DNA from 3 places in the Alteromonas sp. 4NH20-0056 genome. Region 2 is predicted to be linked to each of the others. Evidence: predicted binding sites of a transcription regulator. Region 2 holds the regulator's gene; each other region holds the start of a gene.

Region 1 (3,141 bases), 260 kb from region 2:
TTCTCTCGACGTGGTGGTATTCGCCGATTTCGTCGCCGCGGTATTTTCACTTAGTGTAACAGTGATAATGTCGCCGATTTGACGTGCAGTAACATCCGAATAAAGGCTATTTGCGAGGTGGGCGCGATACAATGAACCGTCTTCAACCACCCGTTGCTTCGGGTAATCCGGTACAACCGGCGCAAATGACGGGTCGTTAGCTTGCACTGGCGGCTCACTCGTGCTTTGACAGCCAACAGTAAACAGCACTAGAAAAAATAAGCCTACACTACGCATAACTTCACCTATTAAAGCTGTTGAATAACTTGTCCAAGCATTTGGTCAACAGAAGAAATAACTTTAGAGTTCATTTCATAAAGTCTCTGGCTTTCAATCAGGTTGACCAACTCTTCCGTTACGTTCACATTCGACGTTTCTAGCGTGCCTTGAGAAATACTTCCCAAGCCCTGAAGACCAGGAATACCTTGGATAGGCGCACCACTTGATGCCGTTTCGACGAACAAGTTTTGTCCAATGGGTTGTAGCCCTGTTGGGTTAACAAAGTCTGAGATGTTCATTTGCCCCAGTAACTGAGGTTCAGCCTGACCTCTTATACTCACGCTTATTTGGCCATCTTGGGAGATGGTGATTTGCTGAGCATCTTCTGGTACTGCTACTTGAGGCTGTAACAGGTAACCCGCACCCGACGTAACGATTTGACCTTGATCGTTAAGCGCAAACTGACCATTTCTCGAGTACGCTGTCGTACCGTCTGGTTGCAAAATTTCAAAGTAACCGCGACCTTGTATAGACATGTCTAAGGCATTGTCTGTCGACAATAAGTTACCTTGCGTATGGGCTTTTTGGGTCGATACTACTTTTGAACCAGAACCAAGCATTAATCCAGAAGGTAATTCGGTATCTGCTGAGGAACGACCGCCAGGCTGGTTGATGTTTTGGTACAATAAGTCTTCAAAAATCGCGCGATCTTTTTTGAAGCCAACGGTAGACGCATTCGCCAGGTTGTTTGAAACAACCGCAACATCGGTTTGCGCCGCGTCCAATCCTGTTTTACTAATCCATAAAGCTGGATGCATAATAACCTCCTGACGTCACGCTATACGCAACGTTACCGTTAAATTATAAAATTCTCAGCAGCGTGTTGCCGCGTGTATCAAGCTCTTCCGCTTGTTTCATGACTTTTACTTGAAGCTCATAGTGACGCTGTAGGCTGATCATACTGACCATCTCGTCTACCGCATTAACGTTAGACCCTTCAAGCATGCCAGACATAAGCTGTACATTACCGCTAGCCGGGGCAATTGAACGGTCTTCCATTCGAAACAAGCCATCATTGCCACGTTCCATATCTGCATAATTTGGACTGACTAACTTAAGACGCCCAACTTCTTCAATGACATTCGCAGGTGCCCCGAGTTGACGCATTGATAAAGTGCCATCTTTAGCAATATTCAAGTTGTCTAAAGGGACGGGTAAGAAGATAGGCCCGTTGTCTCCCAATACCATTCGGTCATGAACGTCTGTCAAAATTCCGTCATCACCCAGCTTGAAGTTACCATCTCGAGAGTACGCTTCTTGGCCATTTTCATCCTGAACGGCAAACCAACCATCACCTTGAATTGCAACATCAAGGTCTCTCCCCGTTTGGATCATAGGACCAGATTCATAGTTATTTGCTGGGCTTTCTGTCATAGAGAAAACGCGAGTCGGCAAACCTTCGCCGTAAGCCGGCATTGACCTTGCCTGCTCTAGCTGAGCACGAAAACCTGTTGTCTGCGCGTTCGCTAAGTTATTCGCCCTTATCCCCGTACCTAGAAGGTCTTGGGAGGCGCCACTTGCTGCGATATAGAGAAGTTTGTCCATGACTGACTTTTGACTCTGTTTAAACCATACCTGTTGTTTTGCAAGGCTGATGCCAACATGCGAGTCACGTAAGAATTGAGGGAAGTAAGAGAGGTCGCATAAGAAAAAGCCGCAGCGATGCTGCGGCTTTTAACTACGTTAGTTGCGTTATCTAATATTCAAGATTGTCTGGTTAAGCTGGTTGTTTACTTCCAGAGCTCGTGAGTTCGCCTGGAAATTCCGTTGGGCAATAATCATATCGATAAGCTCTGTTGTAAGGTTCACGTTAGCTTGTTCAAGCGCTGATGAATTAATTTCACCAAACGTACCTGTCGTTGCTTCGCCCGCTAGCGCTTCACCAGAAAGAATACTTTCTTTCCACTGCGTACTGCTTTCTTGCGTTAAACCTTGTTCATTTGAAAAGCGAACCAATGCTACGCGGACAATAGGCTCAGAGGTTCCGTTTGAGAACGTTGCTCGAACTAACCCATCAGGCCCAATATCAATACCGGTTAATCGCCCAACAGGCAGACCATCTTGCTCTAATGAGGTTACTTCAAATGCAGACGCAAATTGAGTTGGCTCATTAGGCGTTGCACTTGCCGGGTCTAAATTAAAATCAACACTTATCTGCTGCGTGGGATCTGAGCCGTTTGACAATACGGTAGCACCTAGCGCCTCTGTCTGTAGTTTGAAATCAAGGGTTGATAATCCATCCGGCGTTTCTACACCAACAAAGTCACCACCTTGTGAAAATATCAACTTTGATGCGGTAACAGCGTTACCGGTGTTGGTACCTACGGTATTAGTTGCTGTCGCAGGGTCGGTATCAGCGCCGGTTGAATCAACCATATCAACTAAGTTGTCATCTACCGCTGTTGCAACATACCACTCGTTATCCACACCCGGCGTATTATCTTTAATAAAGTAATACGTCATCACGTGACTATCACCTAGCGAGTCATAGACGGTAACTGATGTTGCCGCATTATAGGTAAGAGGGTCGTCTGGGTTGAAATCAGCAGGATCTAGGCCTTGATCACCAGCAGGTAGATTCATTCGAATATCAACTTCAGAGGTTTGCTGAGGAGACCCCGATGAATCAGGAATACGAACTGGCTCTGTTGTACTCAATGCAACTGATGCACTTGTACCATCTGCGTTAACCGGAAAACCAAGTAAGTTATCGCCGCTACTGTTTACCACAAAGTTATCATTATCAAGCTTGAACTGTCCCGCTCGAGTAAACGAGAAATCTCGTGATGTAATTTCTGGCACTGTTGCAAAAAAACCGTTACC
Region 2 (3,141 bases):
GCTTTTCGTCAATGGCGTCAAAATCGATAGCGGGAATGCTAGTGACCACAATGGCGATAACACTAGATAACCCCGGTAGGCGGCCATGGGGCAGGGCAATGCCGTTGCCAATTCCTGTACTTCCCATGCGCTCTCTAGCAAGTAGGCTAGCAAGGGCTTCTGCCTGATCAATATCCTCGTTGTTATTCGCGGCAATGTCGCTAATGATTTCGAGAATTCTCTTTTTGCTATTGCACTGAACCGCACACTCGGTGCGGTCCAGACTTACGATGGCTTGTATGTCCATGCTTTACTACTAATGTTTTTTGAGTTTTTCCTTATGCTTGATGACCTGCCTGTCGAGTTTATCGACCATGCTGTCTATCGCCGCATACATGTCTGTATTCTCTGAGGATGCAAATACTTCAGCACCGCTCAAATGCATTGTTGCTTCTGCTTTTTGACTTAGTTTTTCAACGTTCAGGATGACATGCACATTAGAAATGTGATCAAAGTGACGCTCAAGTTTAGTGAACTTCGTATCGACATAATTACGCAAAGAATCGGTGATTTCAACATGATGACCCGTTAGGTTGATTTGCATATTTCGTCTTCCTTATGTTTTTTAAGCCCGTTAAATAAGGCTCTTGCGTTGGTTCGACGGTGGAATCGACAAAGATTCCCGGTATTTTGCTATCGTCCGCCGAGCGACCTTTATGCCCTGCTCGGCCAACAATTGAGCAATCTTGCTATCACTCAAAGGCTTGCTCGGCGTCTCGGCCGCAACAAGCTTTTTAATCAATGCACGGATAGCGGTTGAAGAGCACTCTCCACCTGATTCCGTGGCAACGTGGCTTGAGAAAAAATACTTTAATTCGTAAATACCACGGGGGGTATGCATATACTTTTGTGTTGTAACGCGAGAAATGGTTGATTCATGCATATCCACCATCTCTGCGACATCATTTAACACCATTGGTTTCATCATTTCTGGACCATGTTCAAAAAAGCCCATTTGTTGCTGAACGATACAATTAGCAACTTTCATTAGCGTCTCATTTCGAGACTCTAAACTTTTGATGAACCATTTAGCTTCTTGCATGTGAGAACGAATAAACTGTGAGTCGCTACTGTTCTTGGAGCTTCTACTCATTGCCGCGTACTGCTGATTAACACTAAGCTTAGGCAGGCTGTCTGGATTCAGTTCCACCACCCAACGTCCGTTCTTTTTCATAACTGACACGTCAGGAATAACGTACTCGGGTTCTTTCGTTTTAAGTGCACTGCCTGGGCGAGGGTTTAGCGTTTGCAGTAGGCGCATGGCTTCTCGAAGTTGGTCTTCTTTTAAGCGACTCTTACGCATGAGTGTGCGGTAGTCTTTACTGCTTAGTAAGTCAGAGTATTCTTCGATAAGTTGCTTTGCTTCTTCTAGCCATGGTGTGTCTTCAGAAAATTGACGCAGCTGAACCATCAAGCATTCTTGAGGGCTACGGGAGCCAGAACCAATAGGGTCGAACATTTGAATACGTTTTAGCACGCACTCAATTTCATCCATCTCTACCTGTTCTTCAATATCTTCGCTTTTAATGGCTTCTAATATGTCTTCCAACGACGTGGTCAGGTAGCCTGACTCGTCTATAGAATCGATAATGGCCATGGCAATAGCACGGTCAGTATCTGAAAAATGGGTTAAGCGCATTTGCCACGACAAATGCTCTTGAATGTCATCTGTCGTTTCGCCTTGGAAAATAAAATCATCATCGTTATTTGATGGGCCAGGTGCGGGGGCAGACGACGCCGAATAGTATTCATCCCATGTACTATCAATAGGAAGCTCGTCGGGCAAATCATTTTTTTCCAGTGCATCACCAGACTCGATAGTATCGCTTGATGCTGAAGGTGCCGCGTCTAAACGCGAATCGTCTCCGTCAATATTGTTGCGCTCAGCTTGAGGTTCATCGGAACCGTCCTCAACTTCTAAAAGCGGATTTGAGTCCAACGCTTCTTGAATTTCTTGTTGAAGGTCAAGCGTAGACAGCTGCAGAAGCTTAATGGCCTGCTGAAGCTGTGGAGTCATAGTAAGTTGTTGACTAAATTTTAGCTGTAAAGATGGTTTCATCTACGTCTTATTTTATGCTCTGTTATGCGTATACCGAGTGCGAAAATAGCTAAATCGCTTGCGACTTACTATTAACTATAGCCTGAATTGCTCGCCTAGGTATACATCCCTTACTTTTTGATTACTCAAAACTTGTTCCGCGGTGCCTTGGGCGATTAATTCACCATGGCTTACGATGTAGGCTTTCTCGCAAACATCCAAGGTTTCGCGGACGTTATGGTCCGTTATTAAGATCCCAATTCCTCTATCTCGCAAATGCTGGATAATCTTCTTTATATCATTAACTGATATAGGATCAACACCAGCAAATGGTTCATCAAGCAAAATAAATTGCGGGTTGGCTGCTAACGCCCGTGCAATCTCAACACGACGACGTTCGCCACCCGAAAGACTCATGCCTGCACTATTACGTATATGGTTAATATTAAATTCATCAAGTAGCGCATCGGCTTCTTGTTCTTGCTGCTCTGCATTTAAATCTTTACGGGTTTGCAAGATGGCCATAATATTTTCATGCACAGTAAGCTTTCTAAAGATAGACGCTTCTTGAGGTAAATAGCCAATGCCTTGACGAGCGCGCTCATGCATAGGTTGATGCGTAAGTTCTGCATCATCAATCGTAATGAGCCCCTTATCAAGAGGCACTAAGCCAACAATCATGTAGAAGGTCGTGGTTTTACCAGCGCCGTTAGGCCCGAGTAGGCCGACAATTTGGCCAGTCGATACCGATAAGCTCACGTCTCTTACAACTTGGCGCGCTTTGTAAGCTTTTGCGAGGTTTTTTGCACTCAGTGTTGCCATGCTTAGTTATCATCCTCGCCGTCGTTGTTGTCATCTGCTGCTTTTTTTATTGCTTCAGGCGTGAATACAGTCGTTACGCGACCGTCTTTATCGTTATCGCCACCGGTTGCCAACAGTTGCTCAGAGATCATGTCGAAAGTAATGTTGTCACCTTTTACTTGGCTGGTGTCTTGTTGTAATTCCGCATTACCGCTCAATGAAATAGTACGCTTGACGACTTCATAGCGAATTTCATTTGCCTT
Region 3 (3,141 bases), 260 kb from region 2:
GACATATGTCGGGTATTTTAGATTCGGTTAACCAACGCACGCAGTTAGTGGGTCAAAACCGACTTGAGCTGCTGTTATTTAGATTAAACGGAAGGCAGCGCTTTGGAATAAACGTATTCAAAGTACGCGAAGTTCTCCAATGTCCACCCCTTACATCAATGCCTAAACTTAATAAATTAGTTCGTGGGGTTGCTCACATCCGAGGACAGACTATTTCAGTCATCGATTTGAGTATGGCAACAGGCGGAAAGCGCATTGAAAACCTCTCTACGTCTTTTATCGTCATTGCTGAATATAATCGTTCAGTGCAAGGCTTTTTGGTTGGTGCTGTAGAACGTATTATCAATACTAACTGGGATGCAATCATGCCTCCGCCGCAAGGAACAGGTCGCGCTAGCTATCTTACTGCAGTCACCGAAGTTGAAAATGAGCTAATCGAAATTCTTGATGTTGAAAAAATATTAAACGAAATTTCTCCGCTAAATGCAGAAGTAAGCTCGGAAGTTGCCGAAGGACTCACTACGGAAGGAAAAGAAGATAAAATAATTTTTATCGCCGATGATTCAGCCGTGGCTAGAAATCAGGTTAAAAAAGCACTGACATCGTTGGGGCTTGAAATCGAGCTTGCGAAGAATGGGCTAGAGGCGTTAAACCGCTTAAAAGAAATTGCCGAAGAGTATGGTGATATCACTAATAGAGTGGGGGTATTGGTCTCGGATATTGAAATGCCAGAGATGGATGGCTACACCCTTACTGCAGAGATAAAAAACACGCCAGAGCTGCAAAAACTTCACGTTGTTCTGCACACGTCGTTAAGCGGTGTTTTCAACCAAGCAATGGTACAGAAAGTTGGCGCAGACGACTTCATTGCAAAATTCCACCCAGATGAACTTGCCACAGCGGTTCAGAAGTGGCTAATGATAGATAGTGAATAACGGAGCTCTCAGGGATTGAATAGCAAAGATGTTTCGCCGGAAAGTTACGTCAAGTTTCGGCACTTCTTAGAGCAGCAATGCGGCATCGTACTTGGCGAGAATAAACAGTACCTAGTGCGAAGTCGTCTCGCTTCGTTGTTGCACGTGCACAAATTCGATAGCACTGATGCCCTTATCGAGACGGTCGTTCGCGGATACGATCGTAAATTACTTCAAAGCGTTATTGATGCGATGACGACTAACGAAACCTTGTGGTTTCGTGATACGTATCCCTTCAATTTACTGCAAACTAGGATTATCCCTGAGTTAGCGTCAAAAAACCGTAAGCTGCGTATTTGGAGTGCCGCGTGTTCGTCTGGCCAAGAGCCATACTCGATTGCAATGGCACTGCTTGAGTTTCAACGGCAAAAGCCTGGAATACTCAAAAATGGCGTAGAGATCATAGCAACGGATCTTTCATCTGAAATGCTAGCCAAATGCGAGAAAGGAGTATATGACGAGTTATCGTTAGCCCGCGGATTGTCGCCGCAGCGCAGGCAGGCGTTCTTTGATACAGCCGACAAAGGTCAAATGCAAATAAAGTCCGAAGTGCGTCGCATGGTAACGTTTAAAAGCATTAACCTGCTGAGTAGTTATGCATCGCTCGGCCGTTTCGATATCGTGTTTTGTCGTAATGTACTCATTTACTTTTCAGGTGACGTAAAACAAAAGATACTGCAACAAATTGCCGGGCAACTGCAACCTGACGGCATTCTCTTCCTCGGAGCGTCAGAATCTATAAGCTCTGCGAGCGATCGCTATAGCATGGTTAAATGTAACCCTGGTTTGTTTTATCAAAAGAAATAGCTGCAAGTCGATGCTTTAAATGCATTTTTTTTAAAAACTTATCACACTTTCACTTTTCATCTATCCAATTTAATCACTCTTGGCATCTCATTTGCTAATAAATCTTCAAGATAACTAAATATTGGTTGATACCCCATCAACACAATTGGGTTCTGGAGTTTTATTATGGCTATTAATCTCGACAAGCTTGTCGGATTCCATCAAAACGCACTGACCATTCGCACTGAAAGGATGGAAGTTATATCCGGCAATTTAGCAAACGCTAATACGCCGGGTTATAAAGCGAAAGACATCAACTTTAACAAGGCGATGGAAGCTGCGATGCGTAATTCAGGTGGCACAACTAAAACCACAGATGGACACTTAAATAGAACCCATGAAAAGCATCTAAAAGGCAGCAGTACGTCTGTTGCATCGAATTTTGATTTGCAATACCGCGTCCCAACACAACCAGACACCGGCGATGGGAATACGGTTGAAGTGCAGTCCGAGCGTAATCGCTTCTTGGACAATGGCTTGCGATACCAAGCAAGCCTCGCCTTCCTAAACGGCAAAATCAAAGGCATGAAAAAAGCACTTGGTGCGGCAGGAGGACAATAGTCATGAGTTTATTTAATGTAATGTCAATTTCAAGTACCGGTATGGAAGCGGAAAATGTTCGTTTGAATACAACGGCAAGCAACATTGCCAACGCTAATTCAGTAAGCAGTAGCTATGACGAAACATACCGTGCTCGTCATCCCGTGTTTGCCGCAGAGCTTAATCGCGCAATGCAGGACCAGTCGCGCGGCGTGGGTGTCCAAGTAAAGGGAATTGTCGAAAGTGATGCACCGCTGCAAGTGGAATATGCGCCAAATAATCCTATGGCTGACGCCGAAGGGTTTATCTACAAGCCAAATGTCAACATCGTGGAAGAAATGGCTAACATGATGTCAGCATCAAAAGCCTATGAAACCAATGTTCAAGTTGCCGATACCACTAAGCGTATTTTCAGGCGTGTGCTTCAGTTGGGTCAAGGGCAATAATTTGCCGCTTAGGTAAATCGAGGATTTTACAGTGAATACAGTTAACAACACGGGTCTTAATACCGACCTTTATTGGCAGGAAGAGACCGTAAAAATAGCAGACGGCACTGAGCAACAGTTATCCCAGGAAGATTTTTTCTCGATGTTGACTGAACAATTAGCCAACCAAGATCCGACCAAACCTGTTGATAATGACCAGATGGTTGCGCAGATGACGTCTTTCACCATGGCTGATGGTATTTCACAGCTCAATGGAAAGTTTGAAGCTTTCGCTGCATCAATGACATCTAACCAAGCGCTGCAAGCATCTAGCCTTATAGGCCAAAACGTATTAG

The links. The regulator sigma-54, encoded in region 2, starts transcription at its own class of promoters, with help from an activator protein. The targets are predictions, from matches to a motif close to GTTGGCACGNNNNTNGNNT.
Region 1: the regulator sigma-54 is predicted to act here: its motif matches at 1,902-1,920, upstream of AC27EZ_RS01650 (flagellar basal body rod protein FlgF).
Region 3: the regulator sigma-54 is predicted to act here: its motif matches at 1,860-1,878, upstream of flgB (flagellar basal body rod protein FlgB).

Annotation. Positions count from the first base shown of each region.
Region 1 covers NZ_BAAJLS010000001.1:357,293-360,433, forward strand. The annotation lists gene flgH (flagellar basal body L-ring protein FlgH) at 1-276, opposite strand, end outside; gene flgG (flagellar basal-body rod protein FlgG) at 288-1,076, opposite strand; gene AC27EZ_RS01650 (flagellar basal body rod protein FlgF) at 1,120-1,863, opposite strand; gene flgE (flagellar hook protein FlgE) at 2,011-3,141, opposite strand, start outside.
Region 2 covers NZ_BAAJLS010000001.1:620,189-623,329, reverse strand. The annotation lists gene ptsN (PTS IIA-like nitrogen regulatory protein PtsN) at 1-286, opposite strand, end outside; gene hpf (ribosome hibernation promoting factor) at 296-583, opposite strand; gene AC27EZ_RS02770 (RNA polymerase factor sigma-54) at 614-2,098, opposite strand; gene lptB (LPS export ABC transporter ATP-binding protein) at 2,174-2,899, opposite strand; gene lptA (lipopolysaccharide transport periplasmic protein LptA) at 2,902-3,141, opposite strand, start outside.
Region 3 covers NZ_BAAJLS010000001.1:361,086-364,226, reverse strand. The annotation lists gene AC27EZ_RS01680 (chemotaxis protein CheV) at 6-935, shown strand; gene AC27EZ_RS01675 (CheR family methyltransferase) at 951-1,781, shown strand; gene flgB (flagellar basal body rod protein FlgB) at 1,947-2,381, shown strand; gene flgC (flagellar basal body rod protein FlgC) at 2,384-2,806, shown strand; gene AC27EZ_RS01660 (flagellar hook assembly protein FlgD) at 2,838-3,141, shown strand, end outside.